One region of the Xanthomonas axonopodis pv. maculifoliigardeniae genome, then DNA from elsewhere that is predicted to be linked to it. Evidence: predicted binding sites of a transcription regulator. Region 1 holds the regulator's gene; each other region holds the start of a gene.
The links. Region 1 encodes HrcA, which represses chaperone genes, less so after heat shock. Its sites were predicted from a motif close to TTNGCACTCNNNNNNNNNGAGTGCNAA; they were not measured.

Region 1 (3,273 bases):
TTCGCCATCGGTGAACTTGCGGCCGATCAGGCGCTTCACCGCGTAGAAGGTGTTCTTCGGGTTGGTCACGGCCTGGCGCTTGGCCGAGGCGCCGACCAGCACTTCGCCGTCCTTGGTGTAGGCGACGATAGAAGGCGTGGTGCGATCGCCCTCGGAGTTTTCGATGACGCGGGCCTTGCCGCCGTCCATGATCGACACGCACGAGTTCGTGGTGCCGAGGTCAATACCAATGATCTTGCCCATGGATACGCTCCTGATGATTCTGTAGCTGTGTCCGGCGACGCCGGGTCTGGCTGAGATGTGGGGGTGGTGCGCAGGTGTTCAAGCCACCGGCGCACATCTGTGTTTCATGCCTGCGCCTGGCAGTTCAGCCGGCGCTGCGGTTCAGTCGTGCTTGGCCACGACCACCAGGGCCGGGCGCAGCAGGCGATCGTTGAGCAGGTAGCCCTTCTGGAAGACCTGCACGACGTGGCCCGGCGCAACGCCCTCGGCCTCGCCCTGGCTGATCGCCTGGTGCTGGTCCGGGTTGAACGGCTGGCCGACCGGATCGAGCAGGGTCAGGCCGTTGTCGGCGGCCACCTTGAGCAATTGCTTGTAGGTCATGTCCAGGCCATCGCGCAGCGGGCTGGGCTCGGTGCCGGCGGCGGTGAGTCCCGCGTCCAGGCTGTCGAACACCGGCAGCAGTTCGCCGAGCAGCTTCTCGTTGGCGAACTTGCGCGCGTTTTCCACGTCGCGGGCGATACGCTTGCGCTGGTTTTCCAGGTCGGCGCGCTCGCGCAGGGCATCGGCCTTGACCAGGGCGATCTCGCTGCGCAGCGATTCGATCTCGGCCTTGAGCGGATCGGTCTCGGGCGGGTTCTGGGACAGGTCTTCGGAGTCGAATTCGGGGTGGTCTTGGTTCATATGCAGTTCCCGGGCAAGCGGAACGCCCGCCCCAACGTCACCCCGTATATGGGCGCCCGCGCGTGTTTCAAGCAAAGCATCGCGCCGATCGATGCCGGTTATCGCGTACCGGGCGACTCCATGGCCGCGCCCAGCACGTCGGCGGCGGTCTGCACCAGCGGAATCAGCCGGTCGTAGGCCATGCGTTTGGGCCCGATCACCCCCAGCACGCCCAGCACCTGGCCATTGGCGGCGTAAGGTGCAGTGACCAGCGAGACGTCTTCCAGCGACACCATGCCGGTTTCTTCGCCGATGAAGATGCGCACGCCCGGCGCCTGGATGGTGCGTTCGAGCAGCTGCAGGATCTCGCGTTTGCTGGCGAAGGCCTCGAACAGTTCGCGCAGGCGATCCAGATCCGACAGGTCCTGCACGCCCATCAGCCGGGTCTGCCCGGCCATCACCATGTCCTCGGCATCGGCCGGTACCAGCGCCTCGCTGGCCAGGTCCACGCTGTGCGCCAGCAGTTGTTCCATCTCGCTCTTGGCCATGCGCAGCTCGCGCAGTAGGCAGGCGCGGATGTCGGCCAGCGCGCGCCCGGCGAACTGCGCATTGAGGTAATTGGCCACCCGTTCCAGCTCGGCCGGCTCGTAAGCGCGGCGCGGCTCGATCACGCGGTTTTGCACCTCGTTGTCGGCAAACACCAGGATCGCCAGCACGCGGCGCGCATCCAGCGCCACGAAGTCGATATGCCGGAACGCGAACTGCTCGCGGCGCGGCGCGCTGACCACGCCGACGAAGTGGCTCATCGCCGACAGCATCTGCGAGGCGCTGCCCAGCAACGATTGCGTGCCGTTGCCGCTGGCCAGCTCCGCGCGCAGGCGGCGGACTTCCTCTTCGCCAGGCGGCTGCATCTGCACCAGGCTGTCGACGAACACCCGGTAGCCATGCGCAGTGGGCACGCGTCCGGCCGAGGTATGCGGGGAGCTGAGCAGGCCGACGTCTTCCAGGTCGGCCAGGATATTGCGGATGGTGGCCGGGCTGACGTCCAGCCCCGCATGCTGGGCCAGCGTCTTTGACCCCACCGGCTCGCCGTCGCGGATGTAGCGCGCAATCAGGGTGCGCAGCAACTGGCGGGCGCGGGGGTCGAGCATTGGGGACTGGGACGCGCGCATGGGATCATCCGGTGAGACAGCGCATAGATAATGTCTGGCCCCGGGGATGGCAAGCGTCCGATTCCCCGTCTGCCCCTGCCACCCTAAGCTTCCCCAAAGCGTTCACACTCGACCTCATGCTCAGACACCTCTCGATCAAGGATTTCGCCGTTGTCCGTGCCACCGAACTGGAATTCGGGCCGGGAATGACCGTGGTATCGGGCGAAACCGGCGCCGGCAAGTCGCTGATGGTGGACGCGCTGGGCTTTCTGTCCGGGCTGCGCGCCGACAGCGGCGTGGTGCGTCATGGCGCCGAGCGCGCCGAACTTTCGGCCGAATTCCAGCTACCGGCCGAGCATCCCGGGCTGCGCTGGCTGGCCGACAACGAACTCGACGACGAGGCGCAATGCCAGCTGCGCCGGATCATCCGCGCCGACGGCGGCTCGCGCGCCTGGATCAACGGCCGCCCGGTCACCTCCTCGCAACTGGCGGAACTCGCCTCGAGACTGGTCGAAATCCACGGCCAGCACGAGCACCAGGCGCTGATGGCCCGGCACAGCCAGCTCGCCCTGCTCGATGCCTACGCCCGCAACAGCGCCCAGCGCGAGCAGGTGCGCCAGGCCAGCCAGCGCTGGCAGGCGCTGCTGGACGAGCGCGATGCGCTCTCCGCGCAGGGCGATGTCTCCGACCGGATCGGCTTTCTGGAACACCAACTGGCCGAACTGGAGCGCGAGGACCTGGACCCGGCCGCGATTGCCGCACTGGACGTCAATCACCGCCGCCAGGCCCATGCCACCGCGCTGATCGGTGCCTGCGACAGCGTCGCCCAGCAGCTCAACGGCGACGACGGCGCCAGTGCCCTGGGCCTGTTGCAGGACAGCCGCCACGATTTGTCGCGCGTGGCCGAACACGAACCGCGGCTGGCCGAAGTGGACGCGCTGCTGGACAGCGCCGTGATCCAGATCGGGGAAGCGCTGGCCCTGCTCGACCGTGTGCGCGACGACCTGGAGGCCGACCCGGCCCAGTTCGAGGCGATGGAGCGCCGCCTCGGCCGCCTGCACGACCTGGCCCGCAAACACCGCGTCACGCCGGACGAACTGGCCGCGCATCGCGACCACCTGAGCGCCGAAGTCGAGAGCCTGCGCGGCGCCGACGAGCGCCTGCAGCAGCTCGACAAGCACATCGAAACCGCCACCGGCGCCTGGCGCAGCGCGGCCGGCGTGCTCAGCGACAGCCGCAC
Region 2 (3,273 bases), 1.1 Mb from region 1:
CAGCATCGCCTTGCGACGGTCGCCGAAGCCCGGCGCCTTGACGGCCACGACCTTGACGATGCCGCGGATGGTGTTGACCACCAGGGTCGCCAGCGCTTCGCCTTCGACTTCTTCGGCGACGATCAGCAGCGGCTTGCCGGCCTTGGCCACGCCTTCCAGCACGGGCAGCAGGTCACGCACGTTGGAGATCTTCTTGTCGTGCAGCAGGATGAACGGGTCGTCCAGGTCGGCCGACTGGCTCTGCTGGTTGTTGATGAAGTACGGGGAGAGGTAGCCGCGGTCGAACTGCATGCCCTCGACCACGTCCAGCTCGTTTTCCAGGCCCGAGCCTTCTTCAACGGTGATCACGCCTTCCTTGCCGACCTTCTTCATCGCTTCGGCAATGATGTTGCCGATCGACTCGTCCGAGTTGGCCGAGATGGTGCCGACCTGGGCAATCGCCTTGTCGTCGGTGGTGGGCTTGGAGATGTTCTTCAGCTCGACGACCGCAGCCTTGACGGCCTGGTCGATACCACGCTTGAGGTCCATCGGGTTCATGCCGGCGGCCACGGCCTTGGCGCCTTCGCGGATCAGGGCCTGGGCCAGCACGGTGGCGGTGGTGGTGCCGTCGCCGGCGTTGTCGTTGGTCTTGGACGCGACTTCCTTGACCATCTGCGCGCCCATGTTCTCGAACTTGTCGGCCAGTTCGATTTCCTTGGCGACGGAAACGCCGTCCTTGGTGATGGTCGGCGCGCCGAAGCTCTTCTCGAGCACGACGTTGCGGCCCTTCGGGCCCAGGGTGGCCTTCACGGCATTGGCAAGCACGTTGACGCCACGAACCATGCGGGTACGTGCGTCTTCACCGAAACGAATGTCTTTAGCAGCCATTGGTTGTTACTCCGGGATTTGAGATTGGGGATTGGGGATTGGCTAGAGCGGGATCCGGAGGAGAGGCGGATTGGTGCGGCAAGCCGCGGTGACCAATCCCGAATCTCGACTCCCGAATCCCGCCGGCAACGGCTATCAGCCGATGACGGCCAGGATGTCGTCTTCGCGCAGCACCTTGTACTCGACGCCTTCGGACTTGTAGCTGCTGCCGGCGTACTGGCCGTAGATGACCTTGTCGCCAACCTTGACCACCGGCGCGCGCAGGCTGCCGTTGTCCAGCGGCTTGCCGGCGCCGATCGCGACGACTTCACCCTTGGTGGACTTTTCCTTGGCGGAGTCCGGAATCACGATGCCGCCGGCGGAAACTTCGTCGGCTTCGATCGGCTTGACTACAACGCGGTCGTGAAGCGGCTTGATGCTCATAGAGAGAAGACCTCTTAAGTGTTTGATTGGCCTGGAAATTATCGGCGATGTTAGCACTCGCACATGACGACTGCCAGCACAGCGCGCGGAAAAAACCCGACAAGCGGGTGCGGGCCAGAGATTGTGCTGCGCGGGCGGCTTTCAAGGGCTGGCGGCAAAAATTTTTCGCCGACCGCTTCTCTCCGAACCGCCGAGGGCAGCCGACAAAACGGAGCGAGCGGTTGTCAGGTGGGCGCGGACGTCGCTGGGGAACCGGAATGGGGTCCATGCCCACGGGCACCGGGCGCGCCCACCTGGCAGGCGTATAGCGGTCTGGTCCAATGCTCTAGAAATGGAACCAGGTTCCATCGCCTGTCATGCGCGCGCCTTACAGTCGGGAACGCATTCCCCGATCACAAGGAGCTGTCGATGAGGTTGCCGTCCCGTTTCGTGTCCCTGCGTTGCACCCTTCCCCTGGCCTGCGCGTTCGCGCTCGGTGCCACCTCCGCCAATGCGGCGGTCTTCATCAACGAACTGCACTACGACGACGCGGGCGCCTCCGGCGACAGCGGCGAGGGTGTGGAAGTGGTGGCCACTGCCGGCGAATCGCTGAGCGGTTACCGCATCTATCTGTACAACGGCAACAGCCCCAGTGCGGCAGTGGTGTACGCCAATACGACGGTGCCGGCCGGCACGGTGGTCAGCTGCGGCAGCCAGGTGCGTATGGCCACGGTGAGCTATGCCAGCAACGGCGTGCAGAACGGCCCCAACGACGGCGTGGCGCTGGTCGACCCCAACGGGCAGCTGGTGCAGTTCCTCAGTTATGAAGGCGCCATCACCGGCAGCGGCGGCCCGGCGGCCGGCGTGACCAGCCAGAACCTGCCGGTGAGCGAGAGCAACAGCACCGCGGTCGGCAGTTCGCTGCAATTGACCGGTACCGGCAGCAGCGCGGCCAACTTCAGCTGGGCCGGCTCGGCGGCACAGACCTTCGGCGCCTGCAACCGCGGCCAGACCTTCACCGGCAGCGACGGCGGTGGAAGTACCGGTGCTCCCACCATCAGCAGCACCACACCAACGCAAGGCGCCACCGGCTTTCCGGCTGCCGGCGATCTGGCCGTGGGTTTCAGCGAAGCGGTGACGCTGGGCAGCGGTGCGTTTGCGCTGAGCTGCGCCAGCTCCGGCAACGTGGCGCTGACGTACCCGACCAGCGGCACCCGCTTCACCCTGTCCACCAACACCGCCCTGGTCGGCGGCGAGCGCTGCACGCTGGCCATCACCGCCAGCGCCATCCGCGATGCCAGCGGCCTGAGCCCGGCCGCCAACCAGTCCATCGCCTTCACCGTGGCCACCGCCAGCGGCGGCGGCACCGGGTACTACGCGCGGGTCAATACCGCCAGCGCCAGCCAGCTGCGCTGCTCGTTGCACGCCACCATCAAGGGGCACACGGTCTACCCGTACAGCGGCAGCGGCACCAGCACCTGGACCATCCTGGAAATGGCCGACGAGGATCCCAACAACAGCGGCCGCATCCTGGACGCCTACCGCAACCGCAGCTACGCCAAGGTCAGCGACCGCGCCGGCACCGGCAGCGGGCTCACCTACAACCGCGAGCACACCTGGCCCAACTCGCTGGGCTTTGGCAGCGCCACCGGCGACCGCGGCCTGCCGTACGCGCCCTATACCGACACCCACATGCTGTACCTGACCGACACCAGCTTCAACGCAGACCGCGGCAACAAGCCCTATGCCACCTGCACCAGCAGCTGCGGCGAGCGGGCGACCGAGGTCAACGACGGCAGTGGCGGCGGCAGCGGGCGATATCCGGGCAATTCCAACTGGGTCCGCACGCCCGACGGCAACAGCGGCACCTTCGAGGTGTGGGGCCGGCGCAAGGGCGACATGGCGCGCGCGGTGATGTACATGGCCATCCGCTATGAAGGCGGGCTGGATGCGGCCACCGGACAATCCGAGCCGGACCTGGAGCTGACCGACGACCGCAGCAAG
Region 3 (3,273 bases), 2.3 Mb from region 1:
CAACCGGTTCGTGGTGCTGGTGAACTGGGCGATGGCGTACTGGAGCTACCAGCGCGCCGCACGCATCATCTTCGGCGGCGCCGCCGACGACCCGCCGCCCAGCAGCAAGGACGGGTGATAGCGGCCCAGGCCGTGCGATGCTGTGCGGCCTGATTCGACGACCCGATCGTGGCAACTGTCCTGTTCCTGCTGGATCTGCTCGGCACCTTCGTGTTCGCCCTGAGCGGAGCGACCTTGGCGGTGCGCAACCGCCTGGACCTGTTCGGCGTGCTGGTGCTCTCCTGCGCGGCAGCGGTGTCCGGCGGCATCGTGCGCGATGTGCTGATCGGCGCCACCCCGCCGGCCGCGCTGGTGCAGCCGCAGTATCTGCTGGTGGCCTGCCTGGCCGGCGTGGCCGGGTTCTATTGGCATGCAGCGGTGGAGCGGCTGCGCAACCCGGTGCAACTCTTCGATGCGGCCGGATTGGCGCTGTTTGCGGTCTACGGCACCAGCAAGGCGCTGGACTATCACCTCAGCCCACTCAGCGCGACGCTGCTGGGCATGCTCAGCGGCATCGGCGGAGGCATCGCGCGCGATCTGCTGGTGGCACGCACGCCGGTGGTGTTGCAGGCCGAACTGTATGCGGTCGCCGCGCTCGCCGGTGGCGGGCTGGTCGCGATCGGGCACGTCCTGGATGTGCCGCAGGCCTGGTCGTTGGCGACCGGCGCCGGCGTGTGTTTCGGCCTGCGCTTCATGGCCATCCGCTACGGCTGGCATCTGCCGGTGGCGCGCCCGCCGGAGTAGCAATCGCGTAACACCACATATGCAAACGGCCCGGAAAACCGGGCCGTCTGTACAACCACTCGCGCAAGACCGACAGGGTCAGGCGACGAACAGCGCCTTCATCTTCTTCAGCGCATTGGCTTCGATCTGGCGGATACGCTCGGCCGAGACGCCGTATTCGTCTGCCAGTTCCTGCAGCGTCACCTTGGAATCGGAATCCAGCCAACGGCGCTTGACGATGTCGCGCGAGCGCGCGTCCAGTCCAGCCATGCCTTCGCGCAGCAGCTGCAGCTGGTTGTCTTCGCTGTCGTGACGCTCGTACGCCTGCGACGGGTCTTCTTCATTGGCGACCAGATAGCTCACCGGCGACGGCGGGCCGTGATCGTCGTCTTCGTCCGACGACGCGTCGAAACCGATATCGCGACCGGACAGGCGCGACTCCATCTCCATCACTTCACGCTCGGAGACGTTCAGGTCCTTGGCAACCGCAGTCACTTCCGACGCATTGAGCCAGCCCAGACGGGTCTTGGACTTGCGCAGGTTGAAGAACAGCTTGCGCTGCGCCTTGGTGGTGGCGACCTTGACGATGCGCCAGTTCTTCAGGATGAACTCGTGCATCTCGGCACGGATCCAGTGCACCGCGAAGCTGACCAGGCGCACGCCCATGTCCGGGTCGAAGCGCTTGACCGCCTTCATCAGGCCGATATTGCCTTCCTGGATCAGGTCGCCCAGCGGCAGGCCGTAGCCGTTGTAGCCGCGAGCCACGTGCACCACGAAGCGCAGGTGGGAATGGACCAGTTCGCGCGCGGCGTCCAGGTCCAGCTCGTCGCGGAAGCGACGGGCCAGATCCTGCTCCTCATCGACCGACAGCACCGGGATCTGGTGCACGGCACCGATGTAGGCGTCCAGCGAACCGAGCGCACTGGGAATCGGGAGATTGTTTGCCACAAGGGCAGTCGAGGTAGTCTGGTTCATAGGCACCATCTTAGCAGTCGAACTATTGGACTGCCGGGTACAGAAAGAGTTCCCAGCATTCCATTTATAGAACGTTCGGGTCTTTGGCATCACCGGTGTTCTACAGCCCGGCACCCCAAATTCGAGGCTTACGGTATCACCAAGCCCCTGTGCAAACCGTGACAAATTGGTTGCGCAACGAGATGCCGCCAGCGTCGTTCAGGCGCCGGTGGAGGTGGTGTCCAGCGCGCTGCGCGGTGGCAGCGACCAGTCGATCGGGCTCAGACCACGCCGCCGCAAATGGTCGTTGGTCTTGGAAAAATGCCGGCAGCCCAGGAAGCCGCGGTGCGCCGACAGCGGCGAAGGATGCGGCGCCTTCAAGACCCGATGGCGTGCCGGGTCGATGACCTTGCCCTTGGACTGTGCATAGCTGCCCCACAGCAGGAACACCAGCCCTTCGCGCTCGCGATTGAGGGTGTCCACCACATGATCGGTGAAGCCTTCCCAGCCCTTGTTCTGGTGGGCGCCGGCGCGTCCCTGCTCCACCGTCAGCACGGCATTGAGCAGCAGCACGCCCTGGCGCGCCCAGGGCATCAGGTAGCCGTGATCCGGCCGCGCGATCCCCAGGTCGTCCTGGATCTCTTTGTAGATGTTGAGCAGCGACGGCGGCACCGGCACGCCGGGCAATACCGAGAAGCACAGCCCATGCGCCTGACCTTCGCCGTGATACGGGTCCTGGCCCAGGATCACCACCTTGACCTGTTCGAACGGGGTGGCGTCGAAGGCGGCGAAGATCTGCGGGCCGGGCGGAAACACCCGTGCTCCGGCCGCCTTGCGCTGGCGCAGGAATGCCGACAGCTCCTGCATCTGCGGGCGCAGCAGCCAGTCGCCCACTCTTGCCTTCCACGACGGTTCCAGCTGGATGCGTCCCTCCCCTTCAGTCATAGCGTGACAGCCTGATCCTCCAGGCGTGCCAGGCGCAGCTGGAACAACACCTTGGTCACCAGCAGGCGCTCTTCGATCGGTTTCTGCACCAGATCGTTGGCACCGGCCCGCAGCAAGTCGGATTGATTGCGCGGGTTGGTGTCGCCGGTCATCACCAGCACCGGCAGGCGGCGCTTGCCGTAGGCGAAATCGATGCGGATACGCTCGACCACGTCGCGGCCGTTGAGCTCGCCTTTCAGGGTCACGTCGGTCAGCACCACGTCGATGCGGCGTTCGGTGCGGCCCAGCGATTCGGCGGTGAGCAGCGCAAAGGCATCTTCGGCGGTGAGCACGTGCACCACTTTCAGGCTCTGCCGTTCGAGCATGCGCTTGGTCGCCTCGGCCACCACGCGGCTGTCTTCGATGTAGAGCACGGTCGCCCCCACCACCGGCTCGGGCTGCACGTAGCCGCGGATGAAGGTCGCCAGGGCTTCATGGCCCAGCGCCTTGTCGAAATAATCGGTGACGTACTCGGTGAAACGGCGCTCCACCAGATGCTGCTGCGCATCGCCGGAGACCACGATCACCGGTACATAGGCCTGCCCGGCGGTTTCGCGCACGCTGCGCGCCAGG

Region 2: a site for HrcA is predicted at 1,341-1,367, ahead of ACDH77_RS02625 (co-chaperone GroES). Genes of this name have one in related genera too.
Region 3: a site for HrcA is predicted at 1,748-1,774, ahead of rpoH (RNA polymerase sigma factor RpoH). Genes of this name have one in related genera too.

Annotation. Positions count from the first base shown of each region.
Region 1 covers NZ_CP167998.1:1,704,055-1,707,327, reverse strand. The annotation lists gene dnaK (molecular chaperone DnaK) at 1-243, opposite strand, end outside; gene grpE (nucleotide exchange factor GrpE) at 385-903, opposite strand; gene hrcA (heat-inducible transcriptional repressor HrcA) at 1,002-2,033, opposite strand; gene recN (DNA repair protein RecN) at 2,171-3,273, shown strand, end outside.
Region 2 covers NZ_CP167998.1:594,756-598,028, reverse strand. The annotation lists gene groL (chaperonin GroEL) at 1-867, opposite strand, end outside; gene ACDH77_RS02625 (co-chaperone GroES) at 1,003-1,290, opposite strand; RNA gene ACDH77_RS02620 (sX9 sRNA) at 1,489-1,558, opposite strand; gene ACDH77_RS02615 (endonuclease) at 1,699-3,273, shown strand, end outside.
Region 3 covers NZ_CP167998.1:4,233,532-4,236,804, forward strand. The annotation lists gene ACDH77_RS18040 (NAD(P)/FAD-dependent oxidoreductase) at 1-118, shown strand, start outside; gene ACDH77_RS18045 (trimeric intracellular cation channel family protein) at 169-783, shown strand; gene rpoH (RNA polymerase sigma factor RpoH) at 862-1,737, opposite strand; gene ung (uracil-DNA glycosylase) at 1,936-2,661, opposite strand; gene ACDH77_RS18060 (response regulator) at 2,658-3,273, opposite strand, start outside.